DNA from 2 places in the Streptomyces sp. NPDC005004 genome. Region 2 is predicted to be linked to the other one. Evidence: riboswitches for the same ligand, from Rfam matches in the RefSeq annotation. Region 2 holds a riboswitch; the other holds the start of a gene.
What was found. Region 2 has a riboswitch for glycine ahead of gcvT (glycine cleavage system aminomethyltransferase GcvT). Riboswitches for the same ligand answer to the same signal wherever they lie in the genome.
Positions count from the first base shown of each region.

Region 1 (10,907 bases), on a different contig from region 2:
CGGTGAAGATCGCGGTGCCGGGCGCCGAGCTGACCTCCGCCATCACCCATGAGTCGGCGGAGGAGCTGAAGCTGGCGACGGGCTCCGACGTGGTCGCGCTGATCAAGTCGACGGAAGTCTCGCTGGCCACCGTCTGAGAAAACGCCGAGGGGCGGCCCCCAACCCGTGAATCCACCGGATCCACGGGCCGGGGGCCGCCCCTCGCGCGTGTGCGGGCTCAGTCCTCGTACGCGTCCGGCGGCGGGCAGGAGCACACCAGGTTGCGGTCGCCGAAGGCCTGGTCGATGCGGCGCACCGGCGGCCAGTACTTGTCGGCGGCCGAGACCCCGGCCGGGAAGACGGCCTCCTCGCGGCTGTACGGGTGCGTCCACTCGCCACCGAGCGCGGCGGCGGTGTGCGGGGCGCCGTGCAGCGGGTTGTCCTCGGCGGGCCAGACGCCGGAGCCGACCTTGTCGATCTCGGCGCGGATCGCGATCATCGCGTCGCAGAACCGGTCCAGCTCGGCCAGGTCCTCCGACTCGGTCGGCTCGATCATCAGCGTGCCGGCGACCGGGAAGGACATGGTCGGCGCGTGGAAGCCGTAGTCGATCAGGCGCTTGGCCACGTCGTCCACGCTGACGCCGGTCGCCTTGGTCAGCGGACGCAGGTCGATGATGCACTCGTGCGCGACCAGGTTGCCGGGGCCGGTGTAGAGCACCGGGTAGTGCGGCTCCAGGCGCTTGGCGACGTAGTTCGCGGAGAGCACGGCCACCTGGGTGGCGCGCTTGAGCCCCTCGCCGCCCATGAGGCGGACGTACGCCCACGAGATCGGCAGGATGCCCGCGCTGCCCCAGGGCGCCGCCGAGATCGGGCCGACACCCGTCTCGGGACCGGCGGCCGGCTGGAGCGGGTGGTTGGGCAGGTACGGCGCGAGGTGCGCGCGCACGGCCACCGGGCCGACGCCCGGGCCACCGCCGCCGTGCGGGATGCAGAACGTCTTGTGCAGGTTCAGGTGGGAGACGTCGCCGCCGAAGTGGCCGGGCTTGGCGAGGCCGACCAGGGCGTTGAGGTTGGCGCCGTCGACGTACACCTGGCCGCCCGCGTCGTGCACCTGGGCGCAGATGTCCGCGACGTGCTCCTCGAAGACGCCGTGGGTCGACGGGTAGGTGATCATCAGCACGGAGAGCTGGTCGCGGTGCTGCTCGATCTTGGCGCGCAGGTCCTCGACGTCGATCTCGCCGTCCTCGGCGGTCTTGACGACGACGACCTTCATCCCGGCCATCGCGGCGCTCGCCGCGTTGGTGCCGTGCGCGGAGGACGGGATGAGGCAGACGGTGCGCTGCTCGTCGCCGTTCGCGCGGTGGTAGGCGCGGACGGCCAGCAGACCGGCGAGCTCGCCCTGGGACCCGGCGTTGGGCTGGAGGGAGACCTTGTCGTAGCCGGTGACCTCCGCGAGCCGGTCCTCCAGCTCGTGGATGAGGGTGAGGTAGCCCTCGGCCTGGTCGGCGGGCGCGAAGGGGTGCAGCTGGCCGAACTCGGGCCAGGTGACCGGCTCCATCTCGGTGGTCGCGTTCAGCTTCATGGTGCAGGAGCCGAGCGGGATCATGCCCCGGTCGAGCGCGTAGTCGCGGTCGGACAGCTTGCGCAGGTAGCGCAGCATGGCCGTCTCGGAGCGGTGCTCGTGGAAGACCGGGTGGGTGAGGTAGTCGTCGGTGCGCAGGAGCGCCTCGGGCAGCGCCTCGGCCGCGGCCGCGTCCAGCGCCTCGATGTCGCCCTCGACGCCGAAGGCGGCGAACACGGCGGCGACCTGGGCGCGGTTGGTGGTCTCGTCGCAGGCCAGGGAGACGTGGTCGGCGTCGACCTGGCGCAGGTTGACCCAGCCCTTGCGCGCGGCGGCGACGACGTCGGCGGCCTTGCCGGGCACGCGCGCGGTGAGCGTGTCGAAGTAGGCGCCGTGGACGATCTCGACGCCGCCCGCCTTCAGGCCCTCGGCGAGGATCGTGGCGTAGCGGTGGGTGCGGCGGGCGATGGTGCGCAGGCCGTCGGGGCCGTGGTAGACGGCGTACATCCCGGCCATGACGGCGAGCAGGACCTGCGCGGTGCAGATGTTGCTGGTGGCCTTCTCGCGGCGGATGTGCTGCTCACGGGTCTGCAGCGCGAGCCGGTACGCCTTGTGGCCGTCCGCGTCCACGGAGACGCCGACGAGACGGCCGGGCAGGCTGCGGGCGAACTTCTCGTGCACCGCCATGTAACCGGCGTGCGGGCCGCCGAAGCCCATGGGCACGCCGAAGCGCTGGGTGGTGCCGATGGCGATGTCCGCGCCCAGTTCGCCGGGCGAGGTGAGCAGGGTGAGGGCGAGCAGGTCGGCGGCGACGGTGACGAGCGCGCCCAGTTCGTGCGCCTGCTCGATCACGGGCTTCAGGTCGCGCACGGCACCGGAGGCGCCGGGGTACTGGAGCAGGACGCCGGTGATGTCACGGGCGGCGATGTCGGCCGGGATGCCTTCGCTCAGGTCGGCGACGACGATCTCGACGCCGGTCGGCTCGGCGCGGGTCTCGATGACCGCGACGGTCTGCGGCAGCGTGTCCGCGTCGACCAGGAAGAGGCCCTTCTTGTTCTTGCCCATGCGCCGGGAGAGCGCCATGGCCTCGGCGGCGGCGGTGCCCTCGTCGAGGAGGGAGGCGCCGGAGGTGGGCAGCCCGGTCAGCTCGGCGACCATCGTCTGGAAGTTCAGCAGGGCCTCCAGACGGCCCTGGGAGATCTCCGGCTGGTACGGCGTGTAGGCGGTGTACCAGGCCGGGTTCTCCATGACGTTGCGCAGGATGACCGGCGGGGTGAAGGTGCCGTGGTAGCCGAGCCCGATCATGGAGCCGAGGACCTGGTTGCGGTCCGCGAGGGAACGCAGTTCCGCGAGCACCTCGGCCTCGGTGCGGGCGTCCGGCAGGTCGAGGGCGTCGGTGTTCTTGATGACGTCCGGGACGGCGGCGGCGGTCAGCTCGTCCAGGGAGCCGTAGCCGACCTGCGCGAGCATCTTGGCCCGTGCCTCGTGGTCGGGCCCGATGTGACGCTGCTCGAAGGGGATGCCCGCTTCGAGTGCGGAGAGCGGAATGCGAGGGGCGGTCATGTGCGGAGGCCTCCTGGTCTGGCGCGACCTGCGAGGGGCACCTCGGCGCGGGTGCCCACCGGCCTCCCCCTCTGTCATCTCATACCTGAGAGCTTCACCGGAGGCCCGAGGACCCCGGCTTTCACCGTCGGTGAGAGCGGGAGCCGTGGACGCCCGCCCTGCTTTCCAGAGTGACCTCGTCCGTGCGGTACGGGTGCCTGAGAGATTCCGGGGAGGAGTTGCTCCTTCGGCGCCTCCGACTTGCTCGGAGGACTCTCCCGCACGGGGTCAGCAGCCGTTGTCAGGGTACCAGCGGGGCCGTGACCCGCGGCGTTCGAGTGGCCGCCACGCTCATTCTGCTCTTTTGTAGTGCTAACGGATGAGTTGGGACCACGTGGAGGGAGAGGGACCGTGCAGACCGACATCGATCCGCGCAATCTGATCGGCCGCAAGGCGTTCGACCGCAACGGCACCAAGATCGGCACCATCGACGAGGTGTACCTCGACGACGCGACGGGCGTCCCCGAGTGGGCCGCCATACGCACCGGGCTCTTCTCCCGTGACGCCTTCGTCCCGCTCGAACCGAGCGAACTGGTCGAGGGCACCCTCCACGTCCCCTTCGAACGCGCGCTCATCAAGGACGCCCCGGACTTCGGTGTGGGCCGCCATCTCTCCCCCGAGCAGGAGCTCCAGCTCTACCACCACTACGGCCTCGACGTGGGCTCCTCCCCCGGCGCTCCCAAGGTCCCGGACCGCGACTTCGGCAAGCTCGCCGGCACCGAGGACGCCTGACCCCTTCTCCCTCACGCCCCTCTCTCCGTCTCCGCCGCGTCGGTCGCCCTCACCACCAGCGGCAGCGGGTCGGCAGGCTCCAGGTCCGGGTCGTCCACCCGGAAGGTCCGCACCCGGCCCGGCGCGGTGGAGAGCGGCGTCTCGAAGCGCACGGTGACCCGGCCGAGCCCGCTGCCCTGCACCCAGCCGGGCCCGTGCTCGGCGTGCCGCACGTCCTGGCCGGGCCGCCACTGCCGCTCCGGCGGCGCGGCCGGAGCGGCCGGGAGCGGCTCGGGCGTGGCTTCCTCGGGCGTCTCGGCGGCCAGCTCGCCCGCGGCCTGCGCGAACAGATCCTCCTGGGTGTAGTCGGCCAGTCCGGTGACGCCGACGCCGAGCAGCCGCACCCCGCCGGTGGTGTCGACCGACTCCAGGAGCCGCGCGGCCGCCTCCCGGACCACCGTCGGGTCGTCCGTGGGCCCGCGCAGCGTCTCGGAGCGGGTCAGCGTCGAGAAGTCGTACCGCCGCACCTTGAGCACGATGGTGCGGCCGGACAGTCCCGCGCCGCGCAGCCGCCGTACGCACCGGTCGGCGAGCCGCCGCACCTCCAGGCCGATCCTCAGCCGGTCGTGGATGTCGACGTCGTAGGTGTCCTCGACGGAGACCGACTTGGCCTCGCGCTCGGCGACCACCGGCCGGTCGTCGCGCGCCAGCGCCATCGCGTACAGCGCGTGGCCGTGGGCCTTGCCGAGCAGCCGGACCAGTTCGTCCTCGCCGGCCTCGGCCAGTTCGTCCACGGTGGTGATCCCGGCCCGGCGCAGGTGGTCGCCGGTGGCGGGGCCGACTCCGGGCAGCGTCCGCACCGGCATCGGTCCGAGGAGGGCGCGCTCGGTGCCGGGTTCTATCAGACACAGTCCGTCGGGCTTGGCGCGCTCGGAAGCGATCTTCGCGAGCATCTTGGAGGCGGCGAGCCCGACCGAGCCGGTGAGCCCGGTGACCTCCCGGATGTCGGCGCGCAGTCTGACACCGACCGCACGCGCCGAGGGCTCGTCCCAGGCCGTCCCCCCGGCCTCCAGGTCCACGAACGCCTCGTCCAGGCTCAGGGGCTCCACCAGCGGCGACAGCTCGCGCAGCAGGGCCATCACCTGCTCGCTGACCGAGCGGTAGACGGCGAAGCGGGGCGTGACGTACGCGGCGTTCGGCGCCCGTCTGCGCGCCTGGGCCGTCGGCATCGCCGAGTGCACTCCGAACGCCCGCGCCTCGTACGACGCGGTGGCCACGACCCCGCGCGGGCCGAGGCCGCCGACCACGACCGCCTTGCCGCGCAGGCTCGGCTTGGACGCCTGCTCCACCGAGGCGTAGAAGGCGTCCATGTCGAGATGGAGGATCGTCGGCGCGGCTCTCACATGTCCGATGGTGCACCACACCACTGACAACGCCCGTCACCCGGCGCCGCGAGAACCTTCCGTGGGCTCAGACGGCCCGGTTGCGCCGCCTGGCCAGTTCGTCGGCGGGGTTGTGCCCGATCAGCGTCTCGCCGGTGTCGACGCGCTCGCCGTGCAGTTGGGACAGCGCGCTCTCCACGTCCCGCCACACCACGCCCACGGCGATGCCGAAGATGCCCTGGCCGCCCTGGAGCAGGGCGTGGACCTCGTCCGGGGAGGTGCACTCGTAGACCGTGGCGCCGTCGCTCATCAGCGTCATGCGCTCCAGGTCGCGGAAGCCGCGGTCCCTGAGGTGCTGTACCGCCGAACGGATGTTCTGCAGCGAGACACCGGTGTCCAGGAAGCGCTTGACGATCTTGAGGACGACCACGTCCCGGAAGCTGTACAGCCGCTGGGTGCCCGAGCCGTGGGCGGGTCGCACGCTCGGCTCCACCAGGCCGGTGCGGGCCCAGTAGTCGAGCTGCCGATAGGTGATGCCGGCCGCCGCGCAGGCCGTGGGCCCGCGGTAGCCGATCTCCTCGGATGCCGTCGCCGCCCCTTCGCCCTCCGGCACTGCGGTTGGCCGCTGCGCGGCGTGTTCCGCCGCGCCGCTGGGCTGGGGATACCCCCCGCTCGGGCGGAGCCGCGAGCTTGGGGGAGGGTACGGACCGCTCGCCCCGAACCCGTTTCCGGGGGCGCCCCCAGCCGTACCGTCGCCGCTGGTTCTCACGCCGACCTCCGTCCTTGACCTGCCATCTCGACGGTAGGCAGTCACCAGGGGTGCGTCAACGATCGCCACACTCGGCACGCCGAGTGATAATCACCCTGAGAGTGGTTTCTCGTGTCCCACCGCGGGGAAAGGCTAGCCGAATGCGCTCGCGAGGGGTCGTAGGACGCTCTCACGCGCCGTTGGCAATTGCCCGCCCGTGACACCGCTTCCAGCCGCGCGGCACGGCGGCACGGGGCAGCCCCGTGGCCTCTGACCACGGGGTCCGCGCCGGTGCCTCACTGGCTGCTGGTGCCGAAGTCCTCGGGCGAGATCTGGTCGAGGAACTCGCGGAATTTCTCCACCTCGTCCTCCTGCTCGTCCGGGATGGCGATGCCCGCATCGTCGAGCACCCCGTCACTCCCGTAGATCGGCGTGCCGGTGCGCAGGGCCAGCGCTATGGCGTCGGAGGGACGCGCGCTCACCTCGACCCCGCTGGCGAACACCAGCTCCGCGTAGAAGACGCCCTCACGCAGATCCGTGATGCGCACTTCGGTCAGCTCCTGACCGACGGCCTCCAGCACGTCCTTGAACAGGTCGTGCGTCAGCGGCCGCGCGGGGGCCATGCCCTGCTGGGCGAAGGCGATCGCCGTCGCCTCCCCGGGCCCGATCCAGATGGGGAGGTAGCGGTCGCCTCCCACTTCGCGCAGGAGCACGATCGGTTGGTTGGAGGGCATTTCGACCCGGACACCTACGACATCGAGCTCGTTCACACAGCAACCCTAGGCCGTGCCCGGGACGTTTGGGTAGTCGGGCCGGGAACAGGTGGGCGATCCGGTCCCCCCTCGGGGCCCCGGTTCAGGGCAGCCGGACCCCGAGCGCGGACTTCACCAGGGCCGCGTGCAGCTTCATGGTGAGCGCCGCCAGCTCCTTCGTACGCGCCTCGGCGTGGGCCCTGGTCTGCGGGTTGCGGTGGCGCTTGAGCGGAGCCACCACCTGGTCCACCAGGCCCGCCTCGCGCTCGGCCGCCGCCTTCATGACCCGAAGATGGCGCGGCTCGATCCCGAATCCGCCGAGTTCGGCCACGAGAGCCGCCACCGTGACGGCCTCGGCGTCGTAGACCCCGTCCGCCAGCGGAGCGATGAGGCCGTACGACTCCCACTCCCGCAGCTCGGCCTCGTCGATGTCGGCGGCCGCCAGCAGCTCGTCCCGGCCGATCCGGGCCACCGTGGGCCCCTCGGCCAGGTCGTCCGCCGTGTCCTCCGCGGAGCGCTGGCGCCCCACGACGGGCAACTGGACGGCCTCACCGCGCTCCATGGCGTCCAGATGCTCGCGGATCACCTTCAGCGGCAGATAGTGGTCCCGCTGCATTCTCAGGATGTGGCCCAGCCGCTCGACGTCCTCGGCACCGAACTTGCGGTACCCCGAGGGCGTCCGGCGCGGCTCGACGAGGCCCTCCGACTCCAGGAAACGGATCTTGGAGATGGTGACTTCGGGGAACTCGTCGCGCAGCACGTTCAGCACGGTGCCGATGCTCATCGGTTCGCTGTCCCTGGCGGCGGTACCGCTTCCGGCACCGCCGCTCGGTGTGTGAAGCATGGACCTTCCCTGTGGTTCCCCCGGACGGGTGCCCGGGGGTAGGTCAGACGCCCTGCCGGCTCGCGTAGAAGACGAGCCGGTACTTGCCGATCTGCACCTCGTCACCGTTGGCCAGCGGGACCTCGTCGATCCGCTCACGGTTGACGTACGTGCCGTTCAGACTGCCCACGTCCGCCACGGTGAAGGAGCCGTCCGCAGCGCGCCGGAACTCCACGTGACGGCGCGAGACCGTCACGTCGTCCAGGAAGATGTCGCTCTGCGGATGACGGCCGGCCGTGGTCAGGTCACTGTCCAGCAGGAAGCGGCTGCCCGAGTTCGGACCCCGGCGCACCACCAGGAGGGCCGAGCCCGCCGGAAGCGCGTCGACCGCGGCCTGCGCCTCGGGCGACAGCATCGGGACCGCCGTCTGACCGGTCATCTCGGCGTCGTACGCCTCGAGGCCGGAGATGGAGATCGTCGACGTGGTCTCCGAGGCACGCTCGGGCGTCGCGCCCGGGCGCAGCGGCGCACCGCAGTTGGAACAGAAACGGGCGTTCTGCGCGTTGCGGTTCCCGCACCTGGAACACTCCAGGACCGACATGGACCCCCCGGGGGCGTTGGACGCGGACGGATCGGAGGCAAACCCTCCACCCGCACTTGAGGTTGACGGTTGTCCGAAACCTATGCCGCCGGACCCGGCAGGGTCAACGGACGCCGCGCCCTGGCCTCCCGAATTGCCACCGGCCGGACCAGCGACCTCGTCGCGGAACAGCGGACGGGGGCCGTCTTCTCCGGACTGTGCGCGATGACGGGCCGTCGCGTTGTCGCCGCCCTCTCGCGCGCTCTTGCCGAACAACTTCCCAAACAACTTCACGGGCGATTCCCCTTGACCGAAACAGACCCGCCCGTGGGGCAGGACGAACCCTGATTGCCGACACCGGCCGATCCGGACATCTTCACAACGTCCGTATCCACCAGACAGTTTCCACCACGCACCACCCCTTCGGTGCGCCGACCCCCCGCAACCTCATGCCCCTGCCGGACTCGGCCCATGCACCACCGGTTCACCGGGAGGACGACCGAGCGTAGTCAGGCTGCTTCGCCTGCCGCAAGGCATCCACGACGATCTTGTTCGACCGCTCGACACTCACCGTGGCCTGCTCCTTCTCGAAGGTCTGCACCACGCCTCCAGGGATGTTCAGCGCCGGCTCCAGGTCCTGCGGCTTCCCGATGACCTTGAAACGATACGGCGCGGCGATCTTGTTCCCGTCGACCCGGACCGCCTTGCCCGAGTCGGTGAGATAGGTGTTCGCCACCACGCGGACCCCGTTGATCTGGATCGCCTCCGCACCGGCCGCGCGCAGTTCCTGGATCGCGTCGAGCAGCATGTCGGACTCGACCGTCCCCTTCGCGTCGTCGATCGTCATGGTGATGCCGGGCCCCTGAGCCGCGACGGTGCCCGCGAGTATGCCGAGTTGCTTCTCCTTCTCGGCGGTCTGCTTGCGGGCCTCGGCCGCCTGGTCGGAACTGCTCTGCAGCTCCTCCCGCTGCTTCTCGAGACCTTGCTTCTCGTCCTCAAGACGCTGAGTGCGGTCGTCCAGTTCATCGAGGATGCGGACGAGATCCTCCTGGCGCGCGCCACGCAGCGCGCTGTCGCTGTCACTGTTCGACGCCACCTGGACGGCGAGGCCGAAACCGAGCCCGAACAGCAGCACGGCGACGATGAATTGGGCCCGGGTCAGCCGCGGCGGCCACAGTCCCGCGGCCAGCCGCTGACGCCCGGTGAGCCGGGGCTCGGCGACTGCGGACTCCGGCCCGGCCGTGCCGCCGGGCTCGGGAGTCGGCTCCGGCTCGGGGGCCGAGGTGGCCTTCGGCGCGACGTCGCGCGGGAGTTGGGGCCGGGAACGGGGCTGGGGCTCCGACGGCGCGGGCGGCTCGGTCCGGCGCTCCGACGCCGGTACCTCGTCGGGCAGTTCCTTGCGCAGCGGGTTCTCCGGCCGCTCGTCCTGGTCGCTCATCGCGCTCACGCCCGGAAGACGTGCCGACGGATGGCGGCGGCGTTGGAGAAGATGCGGATGCCGAGGACCACCACGACACCGGTCGACAACTGCGCGCCCACGCCCAGCTTGTCGCCCAGGAACACGATCAGGGCGGCCACGACCACGTTCGACAGGAACGAGACCACGAAGACCTTGTCGTCGAAGATGCCGTCGAGCATGGCCCGCAGACCGCCGAACACGGCGTCCAGCGCCGCCACGACGGCGATGGGCAGATAAGGCTCGACGACCGCCGGAACCTCGGGCCGGACCAACAGGCCGGCCACGACTCCCACGACGAGGCCCAGTACGGCGATCACGATGTGCCCTTCTCAGTCTTCTCGGCATTCGGTTGTGCTGTGCGTACGATCACACTGGGTGCGGACGGCAGCCGGACGTCCTTCTCCGCGGAGAGGGAGACACGGATGCCGAAGTTGTCCTTCAGGGCATGGAGGTAGAGCCCGTCGGCGGTGTTCTGGAACCTGGTGGCCATCCGCTGCCCGTCCCCCACCGCGAGCACCGTGTACGGCGGCACCAGCGGCCTGTTGTCGACCAGTATCGCGTCGCCCGCGTTCCTGATCGCGGACAGGGCGGTCAGCCGCTGCCCGTTGATGGAGACGGCCTCGGCGCCGGACTCCCACAGCCCGTTGACCACGCGCTGCATGTCCCGGTCGCGCACCCGCCCCGTGTCGGAGAACCCGGAGGCCTCACGCGGGTTGGTGGCGTCTCCCCCGGCGCTCGCCTCCTTGGCGTCGTTCACCACGAGCCGTACCCCGGGCCCGTGCACCGCCGTGGCACCCGACAGGATGCCCATAAGGTCCGCCTGGCCGCCGCCGGTCTGCTTGAGCGCGGCCCGCTGGCGCGCGCTCACGTCGTCCCGCAGCTTGTCCACGCCGGTCTCCAGGCGGTCGGCGGCGTCGGTCTCGCGGTCGATGCGGTCGATCAGCTCCTGGCGCTCCTTGGCCACCACCGGCGCCGCCACCCGCGCCTGAGCCGCCCCCACGGTCACCACGAGCGCCGCGAGAACCAGTCCCCCGGCGAGACCGAGCTTGGCCCGCAACGTCTTCGGCAGCCCGCGCTCGCCGCCGGACTCCTTGCGGGCGGCGGCTTCGGCGTACCCGTCGTCGAGGCTGTGGTCCATGACGTTGGTGATCAACGACATGGAGGCGTCCGGACGACTCGGCCGCGGGGGGCTGCTCCGAACGGGGGGTTGCTGCGGCATGTCGCACATAGTCCCATGCCGCGAACGGTGCTTTCGAACGGCCCCACCCCCGCGACCGGACCCCTTTCCGGGCGGAAGCGGACACACGACC
Region 1 covers NZ_JBSGAH010000009.1:3,488-14,394, reverse strand. The annotation lists gene ACWEEU_RS14485 (TOBE domain-containing protein) at 1-137, shown strand, start outside; gene gcvP (aminomethyl-transferring glycine dehydrogenase) at 218-3,103, opposite strand; glycine riboswitch at 3,279-3,373, opposite strand; gene ACWEEU_RS14475 (PRC-barrel domain-containing protein) at 3,494-3,874, shown strand; gene ACWEEU_RS14470 (DNA polymerase IV) at 3,886-5,256, opposite strand; gene ACWEEU_RS14465 (MerR family transcriptional regulator) at 5,324-6,004, opposite strand; gene ACWEEU_RS14460 (bifunctional nuclease family protein) at 6,280-6,753, opposite strand; gene ftsR (transcriptional regulator FtsR) at 6,839-7,579, opposite strand; gene ACWEEU_RS14450 (FHA domain-containing protein) at 7,623-8,540, opposite strand; gene ACWEEU_RS14445 (DUF881 domain-containing protein) at 8,623-9,576, opposite strand; gene ACWEEU_RS14440 (small basic family protein) at 9,582-9,914, opposite strand; gene ACWEEU_RS14435 (DUF881 domain-containing protein) at 9,911-10,816, opposite strand.
Region 1: linked by a shared signal. The riboswitch ahead of gcvP (aminomethyl-transferring glycine dehydrogenase) and the one ahead of gcvT (glycine cleavage system aminomethyltransferase GcvT) in region 2 are both predicted to bind glycine.

Region 2 (10,907 bases):
GCCACGTCCAGGAGGACGAGGTTGACGGGCCAGGGCGCCGGGGACTGAGCGAGGGCGCGCTCCAGCGCCTCCAACGGCAGGGCGCGCAAGTCGCCCTCCCACTGGGAGAGTTCGACGCCGATGAAGAGGACCGGATCGGCCGTCTCGATGGCGGCGAGGCAGCGGCGGGCCGTGACGACGACGCCCGTGCCCGCGAACTCGGCCGAGGCGGCGGCGAGGAAGTCCACCGGGTCCTCCTGCCAGTCGGGCTCGAAGAGCCGGACCCGGGCGCCGCCCGCCGGACCGTCGAGCGCCGTGCGGTCGGCCCGGCACAGCTCGGCGACCGCCTCGGGCGGCAGCGGAACGCCCACCACGCCACCGGGGTTGAGCACGATGCCCGCCTGCGGCGGCAGCCCGCGCGCGAATTCCACGGCCGGGGCGACGGTGAAGGAGAGGTGGGCGCCCGGCGACTGGCGGAACTGCTCCTCGGAGCTGAAGACCGGGATGAACACCTGGCCCTCGATCTCCACGGAGGGCAGGTCGAGCGAACCGCTCTGCGGGCCACCGCCGTTGGGCAGCGGTATCCACACGAAGCTGCGGGAGAGGACCTCGACGATCCGGGCGCCCGCCGAGGGCACGCCGAGGGAGGCCGAGAGCACCTCCTCCAACTCGTTGCCGGGCCACCCGCCGTGCGGATGGGGGTGCGCCTGTGCCGGGAAGTCCGCGGGAAAGTCCGCCGGGAAGTCCATGTTCCTACCGCCTGCCGGGAAACCATGCTGTGGTGCAGAAGGCTAACCGGTGCGGGCGGCGGACCTCACGCCGCGAAGTCGATCCGGCGCAGCCCGTCCGCCGAGGCGCGGTCCAGCAGCACCGCCGAGGCGCAGCCCGGGGGCAGTTCGCCGCGCTCCACGGCGCGCAGCAGCCGCGCCGTGGTGTGCCGGTGCCGTCCGAAGGCGTAGCGGGAGACGCCCCGGCCGCGCTCGCGCTGGCCGTGGCGGGCGACCTCGGCGTCGACGTCGAGCAGGACCAGGTGGAGGGCGGTGCCCCTGCGCCGGGCCTCGTGGGCGAGCCAGGCGCGCACCCAGGGCTGGGTGCCGCAGTCGTGGACGACGACGCCCTCGCCGGTGGCCAGCGCGCGGCGCAGCCCGGCGTAGTGGGCGAGGCGGACCAGGGGGCGGTAGAGCGCGTACGGCAGGGCGGGCAGCCGGGTCTGCCAGCGGTCGCGGGTGTCCTGGGAGTCGATGCGGCGGCCGGGGACGACGCGGTGCATGAGGGTGGACTTGCCGCTGCCGGGCAGCCCGGTGACGACCACCAGGTCGCGGGGGCCGAAGCGCAGCTCGCGAGGCGTGCCGCCGGGGCACTCGCGCAGGTCGCGTACGAGGGGGGCGGGGCGGGCGGCGGCCCGGCGTTCCCGTGCCGGGGCGGAGGGCTGGCGCGGCACCGCCAGGCCGGTGGCGGCGTACGCCGGAGTCCTGTTCACCGAGATCGTCCTCCCCTTGGGTTCGGTAATCCCTTGCCCATCCCATGTAAAGAGAAGGTAATGCGGGAAGTCGGTGGTTCCGTGTCCGTCCTGCCACGGTCCGGTCACAGGCGGCCGCCCCTTCAGCGGCGGCGATCGCCGTGCGATGATGTGGCCGCCAACTGCATACCGGCCGCTTGAATCCGCGCGGGAGAGTCCCTGGCAGTACGTCGCCGGGGCGCCGAAGGAGCAAGTCCCTCCCTTGAATCTCTCAGGCCCCGTTACCGCGCGGGCGAGGCACATCTGAAAAGCGGGCCGCTGCCGTCAGTGGCTCCACCCAAGGTGCAAACCGTGACCGTGCGGGTCATGGCGAACCTCTCAGGTTCCGATGACAGATGGGGAGGAACGTTCCTCGCCCCATCCCCCGTTGCCCTGGGAGACGACCGACCGATGAGCAGCACCGAACTCCGTCACACCGCGCTCGACGCCGTGCACCGCGCGCTCGGCGCCACCATGACCGACTTCGCCGGCTGGGACATGCCCCTGCGCTACGGCTCCGAGCGCGACGAGCACCTGGCGGTGCGCACCCGGGCCGGTCTCTTCGACCTCTCGCACATGGGCGAGATCACCGTGACCGGCCCCGACGCGGCAGCGCTGCTGAACTACGCGCTGGTCGGCGACATCGCCTCGGTGGGTCTCGGCCGCGCCCGCTACACCATGATCTGCCAGGCCGACGGCGGCATCCTGGACGACCTGATCGTCTATCGGCTCGGCGAGACCGAGGCTTCTTCCGAATACATGGTCGTGGCCAACGCCTCCAACGCCCAGGTCGTCCTCGACGCGCTGACCGAGCGCGCGGCGGGCTTCGACGCCGAGGTCCGCGACGACCGCGACGCCTACGCGCTGCTCGCCGTCCAGGGCCCGGAGTCCCCCGCGATCCTCAAGTCGCTCACCGACGCCGACCTCGACAACCTCAAGTACTACGCCGGGCTCCCCGGCACCGTCGCGGGCGTCCCCGCGCTGATCGCCCGCACCGGCTACACCGGCGAGGACGGCTTCGAGCTGTTCGTGAAGCCGGTGCACGCGGTCGAGCTGTGGCAGGCGCTGACCAAGGCGGGCGAGGCGTCCGGTCTGGTCGCCTGCGGTCTGTCCTGCCGCGACACCCTGCGCCTCGAGGCGGGTATGCCGCTGTACGGGCACGAGCTGACCCGCGAGCTGACCCCGTTCGACGCCGGTCTCGGCCGGGTCGTGAAGTTCGGCAAGGACGGCGACTTCGTGGGCCGCGCCGCGCTGAGCGAGGCCGCTGAGCGCGCCGAGCAGAACCCGCCGCGCGTCCTGGTCGGCCTGATCGCCGAGGGCCGCCGGGTGCCGCGCGCCGGGTACGCCGTCGTCGCGGGCGGCGAGGTGATCGGCGAGGTCACCTCCGGCGCCCCCTCCCCCACCCTGGGCAGCCCGATCGCCATCGCCTACGTGGACGCGGCGCACGCGGCGCCGGGCACCGAGGGCGTCGGCGTGGACATCCGGGGCAGCCACGAGCCGTACCGGGTCGTGGCGCTGCCGTTCTACAAGCGCCAGAAGTAGCCACAGGGCGCCGCGCGTCCTCGCTGCCGCTTCGGCGTGACCCTGCGCACATTTTCCCCGCTCATCAGCGGTTTACGTCCCCTTCGTCCGTCCAGCACGCCCTCGCGTACAGGAGAATTCAGGTCATGAGCAACCCGCAGAAGCTGAGCTACACCAAGGAGCACGAGTGGCTGTCGGACGCCGAGGACGGCGTCTCGACGGTCGGCATCACCGAGCACGCGGCCAACGCGCTCGGCGACGTGGTCTTCGTCCAGCTCCCCGAGGTCGGCGACACGGTGACCGCGGGCGAGTCCTGTGGCGAGCTGGAGTCCACCAAGTCGGTCTCGGAGCTGTACTCGCCGGTCACCGGTGAGATCACGGAGATCAACCAGGACGTCGTCGACGACCCGTCCCTGGTGAACTCCGCGCCCTTCGAGGGCGGCTGGCTGTTCAAGGTGCGCGCCGCGGAGAAGCCCGAGGAGCTGCTCTCCGCCGACGAGTACACCGCCTACACCGCAGGCTGAGGAGCCGGAGCCGTATGACTGACGTCCTGAACACGCCCCTGCACGAGCTGGACCCCGAGGTCGCCGCCGCGGTCGACGCCGAGCTGCGCCGCCAGCAGTCCACCCTCGAGATGATCGCCTCCGAGAACTTCGCGCCGCTCGCGGTGATGGAGGCGCAGGGCTCCGTCCTGACCAACAAGTACGCCGAGGGCTACCCGGGCCGCCGCTACTACGGCGGCTGCGAGCACGTGGACGTGGCCGAGCAGATCGCCATCGACCGGGTGAAGGAGCTGTTCGGCGCCGAGTACGCCAACGTGCAGCCGCACTCGGGCGCCTCCGCGAACCAGGCGGCGCTGTTCGCGCTGGCCCAGCCCGGGGACACCATCCTGGGTCTGGACCTCGCGCACGGCGGCCACCTCACCCACGGGATGCGGCTGAACTTCTCCGGCAAGCAGTTCGACGTGGTCGCCTACCACGTGGACGAGGAGACCGGACTGGTCGACATGGCCGAGGTCGAGCGCCTCGCCAAGGAGCACCGCCCGAAGGTGATCATCGCGGGCTGGTCGGCGTACCCGCGGCAGCTCGACTTCGCGGAGTTCCGGCGGATCGCGGACGAGACCGGGGCCCACCTGTGGGTCGACATGGCGCACTTCGCCGGTCTGGTCGCGGCGGGGCTGCACCCGAACCCGGTCGAGTACGCGGACGTGGTGACCTCCACCACGCACAAGACGCTCGGCGGTCCGCGCGGCGGCATCATCCTCGCCAAGAAGGACTTCGCCAAGAAGCTGAACTCCTCGGTCTTCCCCGGTTTCCAGGGCGGCCCGCTGGAGCACGTGATCGCGGCGAAGGCGGTCTCCTTCAAGGTCGCCGCCTCGGAGGAGTTCAAGGAGCGGCAGCGTCGTACGGTGGAGGGTGCCCGTATCCTCGCCGAGCGGCTGACCGCGCCGGACGCCCGCGCGGCCGGGGTGAACGTGCTCTCCGGCGGCACCGACGTGCACCTGATCCTGGTGGATCTGCGTGAGTCGGAGCTGGACGGGCAGCAGGCCGAGGACCGCCTCCACGAGGTGGGCATCACGGTCAACCGCAACGCCGTCCCGAACGACCCGCGGCCCCCGATGGTCACCTCGGGTCTGCGGATCGGCACGCCGGCGCTGGCGACCCGCGGCTTCACGGCCGAGGACTTCGCCGAGGTCGCGGACGTGATCGCGGAGGCGCTGAAGCCGTCGTACGACGTCGAGGCGCTGCGCGGCCGGGTGCGGGCGCTGGCCGACAAGCACCCGCTGTACCCCACGCTGGGCGAGTAGTACCCCGAAGTTCACTTGGGTGCCCCGCCCACCGTCCCGTGGGCGGGGCACCCGTGCTCTGTCAGCATCACTTTTGTACTTGTTCGTCATTGAGGAGTCACCGTGGCCGTCTCGGTCTTCGACCTATTCTCGATCGGCATCGGCCCGTCCAGCTCCCACACGGTGGGCCCGATGCGCGCGGCACGCATGTTCGCCCGCCGCCTGCGCAACGAGGGTCTGCTGGACTCCGTCGCCGCCGTGCGCTGCGAGCTGTACGGCTCGCTCGGCGCGACCGGCCACGGCCACGGCACCCCGAAGGCGGTCCTGCTCGGCCTGGAGGGCGCCTCCCCGCGCACGGTGGACGTGGAGGGCGCGGACGACCGGGTGGAGGGGATCAAGAAGGCGGGTCGCCTCAGCCTGCTCGGCGAGCGCGAGATCCCGTTCTCCTTCGACGACGACCTGCTCCTGCACCGCCGCAAGGCCCTGCCCTACCACGCCAACGGCATGACCCTGTGGGCGTACGACGCCTCGGGCGCCGAGCTGCTCACCAAGACGTACTACTCGGTCGGCGGCGGCTTCGTCGTGGACGAGGAGGCGGTGGGCGCGGACCGCATCGTGCTGGACGACACGGTGCTGAAGTACCCCTTCCGCACGGGCGACGAGCTGCTGCGTCTGACCAAGGAGACGGGCCTGTCGATCTCCTCCCTGATGCTGGAGAACGAGCGGGCCTGGCGCACGGAGGAGGAGATCCGCGAGGGTCTGCTGGAGATCTGGCAGGTCATGCGCGAGTGCGTGCGCCGGGGCATGTCCCGCGAGGGCATCCTCCCGGGCGGCCTGCGCGTCCGCCGCCGCGCCGCCGTCTCCGCCCGTCAGCTGCGCGCCGAGGGCAACCCGCTCGCGCACGCCATGGAGTGGATCACCCTCTACGCGATGGCGGTCAACGAGGAGAACGCGGCGGGCGGCCGCGTGGTCACCGCCCCCACCAACGGCGCGGCCGGCATCATCCCGGCGGTGCTGCACTACTACGTCAACTTCGTGCCCGGCGCCGACGAGGAGGGCGTGATCCGCTTCCTCCTGGCGGCGGGCGCGATCGGCATGCTCTTCAAGGAGAACGCCTCCATCTCCGGCGCCGAGGTCGGCTGCCAGGGCGAGGTCGGCTCCGCCTGCTCCATGGCGGCGGGCGCGCTGGCCGAGGTCCTCGGCGGCTCCCCCGAGCAGGTCGAGAACGCCGCCGAGATCGGCATGGAACACAACCTCGGCCTCACCTGCGACCCGGTCGGCGGCCTGGTCCAGATCCCCTGCATCGAGCGCAACGGCATGGCCGCGGTGAAGGCGGTCACCGCCGCCAAGATGGCCATGCGCGGCGACGGCGCCCACATGGTCTCCCTCGACAAGGTCATCAAGACGATGAAGGAGACGGGGGCGGACATGAGCGTGAAGTACAAGGAGACGGCGCGGGGCGGTCTGGCGGTGAACATCATCGAGTGCTGAGGCCGCGCAGCAGCAGCCCCAGTGCGCGTGGGCGTGACGGTGACGCCGCGCCGTGCAGTACGTCCGCACCAGGGTCGTGCCGACCCGGGGCGGACGCCCGTAGGGAGGCGATCGGGCTGCTCGCCATGGGGGCCGGCACGGGCACGAGCGTCCTGGTCGGCCGGCGGGGTCCCGAATCGGCGGCGGAGGTACCGCGTCACCACCTGGACCGGATCTTCACGCCTCCCGCGAAGTCCGAGGCCAGGGGCGGGAGACGGCGCCCAGAGCGGGGATCCGCCGTGTCCGCGCGCTCACAACCGCCGTCACCACAAAGGGAGTCCCATGTTCCGAGTGCCCCTCCCGGGGGCACAACCTCTTCATGCTCCATGGGATCGACGTCAGCGCCTACCAGTCCTCGTCGTACGACACCGACGGGCTCTCCTTCGCGTTCATCAAGGCGACGGAAGGCCGGTCGTACGTCAACTCCAGACTCGCGGCCCAGACGAAGACCGCGCGGGACGCCGGTCTGGTCGTGGGCTTCTACCACTTCCTGTGGCCCGGCAATCTCACGGAGCAGGCCGAGTACTTCGTGGCGAAGGCGCCGGACAAGCCCGGGGACATCCTGGCCGTCGACTGGGAGACCACCGGTGACGGCACCCACGCCAGCAACGCGGAGAAGGACGCGTTCATCCGCAAGCTGAAGCAACTGCGCCCGAAGAACCGGGTCGTGCTGTACACGAACCGCAACTACTGGCTGAACGTGGACACGACCTCGTACGCCGGTGACGGCCTGTGGATCGCCGACTACGTGAGCGCGGGCAAGCCGCGCATCAAGGCCAAGTGGCGGTTCCACCAGTACACCAGCGAGCCGCTCGACAAGGACGTGGCCGACTTCTCCAGCAAGGCCGCCCTGGTGGCCTGGGCCCACCTCAGCACGTAGGAGGCACCGGGCGGCCTTGCCGGCTTCCGGCGGGGGTCAGCCCTTGAACTCCGCCGGGCGCTCCGGGGAGGCGGCCGCCAGGGCGGCGCGGACCGCGTCCACGCCCTCGCGCAGGCCGTAGACCGGGGTGGCGGGCTGCTGGCGCCAGGAGTCGTCGATGCCGCCCGCGTCGACGGTGTCGAAGCCGAGTTCGTCGATGAGCGCGCGGACCTTCGCCTTGGCGGCCCCGTCGTCCCCGGCGACCGGGAGGGCCAGGCGGTCCGGGTCGCCGGCGGGGCGGGGCCGGTCCAGGATGTCCTGGGCGTAGGTGCCGTTGAACGCCTTCACGACGGGGCGCCCGAGGTGGCGCTCGGTCCAGCGGCTCTCGGTGATGCCCTCGTCCTCGATGCCGGCGATCCGGCCGTCGCGCTCACGCGGGTAGTAGTTGTTGGTGTCGATCACGGCGGCCCCCTCGGCGGCGCCGTCGAGCAGCCCGGCGGGCAGGTCCGGGACCGCCTTGAGCGGGACGGTGACCACGACGACCTCGGCGCCGTTCGCCGCCTCCTCGGCCCGTACGGGTGTCGCGCCGGTCTCCTCGGCCAGCTCCTTGAGCGTCTCGGGGCCGCGCGAGTTGGCCACGGACACGTCGTGGCCGAGGGCGGTGAGCCGCCGGGTGAGGTTGCCGCCGATGTTGCCCGCGCCGATGATGCCGATCTTCATGAAAACCTCTCAGGGTTCATGCATGTGCATTCTTCTGCCGTGGGCGACAACCGAGCTGCGGGGCGGGCTATTCCGGCCCGTACGGCGAACGGGTGACGGCGGCCGGACACGAAAAAGGGGCGCCCCGTCAGGGCGCCCCCTCTCGCACACGCGTCACTTGGCCAGGTAGGCCCAGAACTCGTCGAACGACAGGACCTTGTCGCCGTTGAGGTCGCGGGTCTTGATGATGGCCGCCGCCACCGTCTCGGTCACGTTCCAGTCGCCCTGCTGAGCGAGGGCGCTCTTGAACTCCGACGCGGTGATGAACCCGTCACCGTCCGCGTCGATCCGCTGGAACTGCTTGCGTGCTTCCTCGATGTCGGCCACCGATCCGCCCCTTTTTCCTCGTGTGTGCGCTGCCGTACCGGCATACTGACGCTGGTCAGATTAACCGTCCGTACGCGCCCGCAGTGCGGCGACCACCCACCCGAAGTCCTCTTCGTGGTCGAAGACGGGCGTTCCCTTGAGGACGCCGAGCAGCCTGCGGTACCGCGCGAGCCGGGGATTGTGCGAGGCGAGCATCCGCTCCAGCACCTTGTCCCGGTCGGTGTCGCCGAGCAGTTCCCGCAGCACCGGCTCGGCCTCGGGGGACGCCGGGTCGATACCCTTCTCCCGTGCGGCGCCCGCGAGTTGGACCAGTCGCCGGGCGAACCACATGGCCACGCCGGGCGGTGCGCCCTGCCCCCGGTCGGCCGCGTTGAACTCCGCCGCCCGCCGCATCTGCGCCCGGAACTCCGGGTCCTGCACCAGCTCCGCCAACTCCACCCACGCGTCCACCTGTTCCGGGGTGGGGTCGTCCGGCAGACTCATCGCGCTGTCGCGCATCCGGGTGCGGATATCCGGGTCCGCGGTGTCGAGCCCGTGGAACATCTCCTCCACGAACTCCTCCATGATCCGCCGTCGTTCGGCAGCCGACAGCCGGGCCAGTCTGTTCATCAGGGTCGTCTCCTCCGCGCTCGAACCTCGTCTCGCGACGGACGACAGCACCGCGCGGGTCACCCTCAGCGATCTGATCTGCGCGTCCAGCGCCACCACATGGGCGGCGGCGACCTCCGCCACCGTCCGCTCCCCGGCCAGCACCTGCCGCACGTCGGCGAGACCGAGTCCCAGTTCGCGCAGCGTCCGGATCAGCTCCAGCCGGGCCACCGAGGCGGCGTCGTAGAGCCGGTAACCGCCGCTGGAGCGGGTCACCGGCGGAAGGGCGCCCTCGTCGGACCAGTACCGGATGGTGCGTACGGTCAGACCGGTGGCCCGCGCCAGATCGCCGATGGTGAGGAAGCCTGTGCCGTCGTCGTTCACGGAGCCGAGTCTGCGGTCTCCACCCGCTGGAGACTCAAGCGGGCGCGGGGAGGGCTGCCGACGGACCTGCTCAGCGGTCGGCCAGCCGCATCTCGAACCAGGTGGTCTTGCCGCGGGGGAGGAGGTCCACGCCCCAGCGGTCGGAGAGTTTGTCGACGAGGAAGAGACCGCGGCCGCTGACGTCCAGCTCGCGGACCGGGAGGAGGCAGGGCAGGCCGCGGGAGGGGTCGCGTACCTCGACGCGGATCGAGCCGCGCCGTCGGCGCATCCGGAGTCCGAAGACGCGGGCGCCGGTGTGCCGTACGGCGTTGCCCACGAGTTCGGAGACGAGTAAGACCGTGTCCTCGGTCATCTTGGGGCTCAGCCCCCAGTGCCGCAGCACGACGACCTGGACGAGCCGGCGTGCGGTGGCGGCGGACTCGGGGCGGGACGGAAGCCGGACCTCCGCCTCGACCGGATTGCCGAACAGCTCCAGCGCCTTGAGCGCCCGCTCGTCCTCGACCGCGGGCGACCAGCGTGCCGCGGCCGCACGGCTGTGTCCCCGTGGCTGTTCGATGCCCTCCAGCCCCGCCATGCCCCCATGATGGCCGTCATCGGGCGCCTCCGGGGGTGTTCCGATGGAATACGCCCCCTGTACGCCCCTGCCGCGCTCCATGCGCCCGGCATATGCCAGTGGCACGACAGGCTCCGCGGAGACCTCTCCGACCTGCGGGGACGGCTCGGTTCCTGGCAAGCGAAGGACTCCCCTCGGCGAGGCAGGCTTAAGGTGGGGTTAAGGCTCCCATAAACCGGTACACCGAGGGGTCCGAATCAGACGACGCGTCAATTGCAAGGGTCGTCCGGGCACTTGGTCCGGAATTCCGGCACTGCTGGAGACCGTTCCGACGCGTTCACCCGACACTCAGAGGAACTTGGCCTTGCCCGGTCCCTCTTCCACGAAGCTGCGCATCCCCCGCTCGCGGTCCTCGGTGGCGAACAGCCCGGCGAACCAGTTGCGTTCCATCGCGAGCCCGGTGTCGAGGTCGGTCTCCAGGCCGGTGTCGATCGACTCCTTGGCCGCGCGCAGCGCGACGGCCGGGCCCTGGGCGAGCCGGGCGGCCCACGCACGGGCCTGCTCGTACACCTCGGCGGCCGGGACGACCCGGTCCACCAGGCCGAGGGCGAGGGCCTCGTCCGCCTTGACCATGCGGCCGGTGAAGATGAGGTCCTTCGCCTTGGACGGCCCGATCAGCCGGGGCAGCCGCTGGGTGCCGCCCGCGCCCGGGATGAGGCCGAGCAGGATCTCGGGCTGGCCGAGCTTGGCGTCGTCGGCGGCGATGCGGTAGTCGGCGCACAGAGCCAGTTCGCAGCCGCCGCCGAGCGCGTACCCGGTGACGGCCGCGACGACGGGCTTGGGGATGCGGGCGACGGCGGTGAAGGCGTCCTGGAGCGCGCGGGCCCGCCGGACCATGCCCAGATGGTCCATCGCCTGCATCTCCTTGATGTCCGCCCCGGCGGCGAACACCCGCTCCCCGCCGTAGATCACCACGGCACGCACGTCGTCGCGGCGCGTGGCCTCCTCGGCGAGTTCCTTCAGCCGGTCCTGGGTGGCGGTGTCCAGCGCGTTCATCGGCGGCCGGTCGAGCCGCAGCGTGCCGACGCCCTCGGAGACTTCGAGATTCACGGTCATGCGCAGC
Region 2 covers NZ_JBSGAH010000024.1:61,095-72,001, forward strand. The annotation lists gene ACWEEU_RS27135 (enhanced serine sensitivity protein SseB) at 1-728, opposite strand, end outside; gene ACWEEU_RS27140 (AAA family ATPase) at 794-1,459, opposite strand; glycine riboswitch at 1,637-1,735, shown strand; glycine riboswitch at 1,736-1,843, shown strand; gene gcvT (glycine cleavage system aminomethyltransferase GcvT) at 1,889-3,019, shown strand; gene gcvH (glycine cleavage system protein GcvH) at 3,145-3,522, shown strand; gene glyA (serine hydroxymethyltransferase) at 3,537-4,805, shown strand; gene ACWEEU_RS27160 (L-serine ammonia-lyase) at 4,908-6,275, shown strand; gene ACWEEU_RS27165 (glycoside hydrolase family 25 protein) at 6,634-7,194, shown strand; gene ACWEEU_RS27170 (NADPH-dependent F420 reductase) at 7,231-7,893, opposite strand; gene ACWEEU_RS27175 (EF-hand domain-containing protein) at 8,047-8,259, opposite strand; gene ACWEEU_RS27180 (helix-turn-helix domain-containing protein) at 8,320-9,231, opposite strand; gene ACWEEU_RS27185 (ATP-binding protein) at 9,302-9,910, opposite strand; gene ACWEEU_RS27190 (enoyl-CoA hydratase/isomerase family protein) at 10,133-10,900, opposite strand.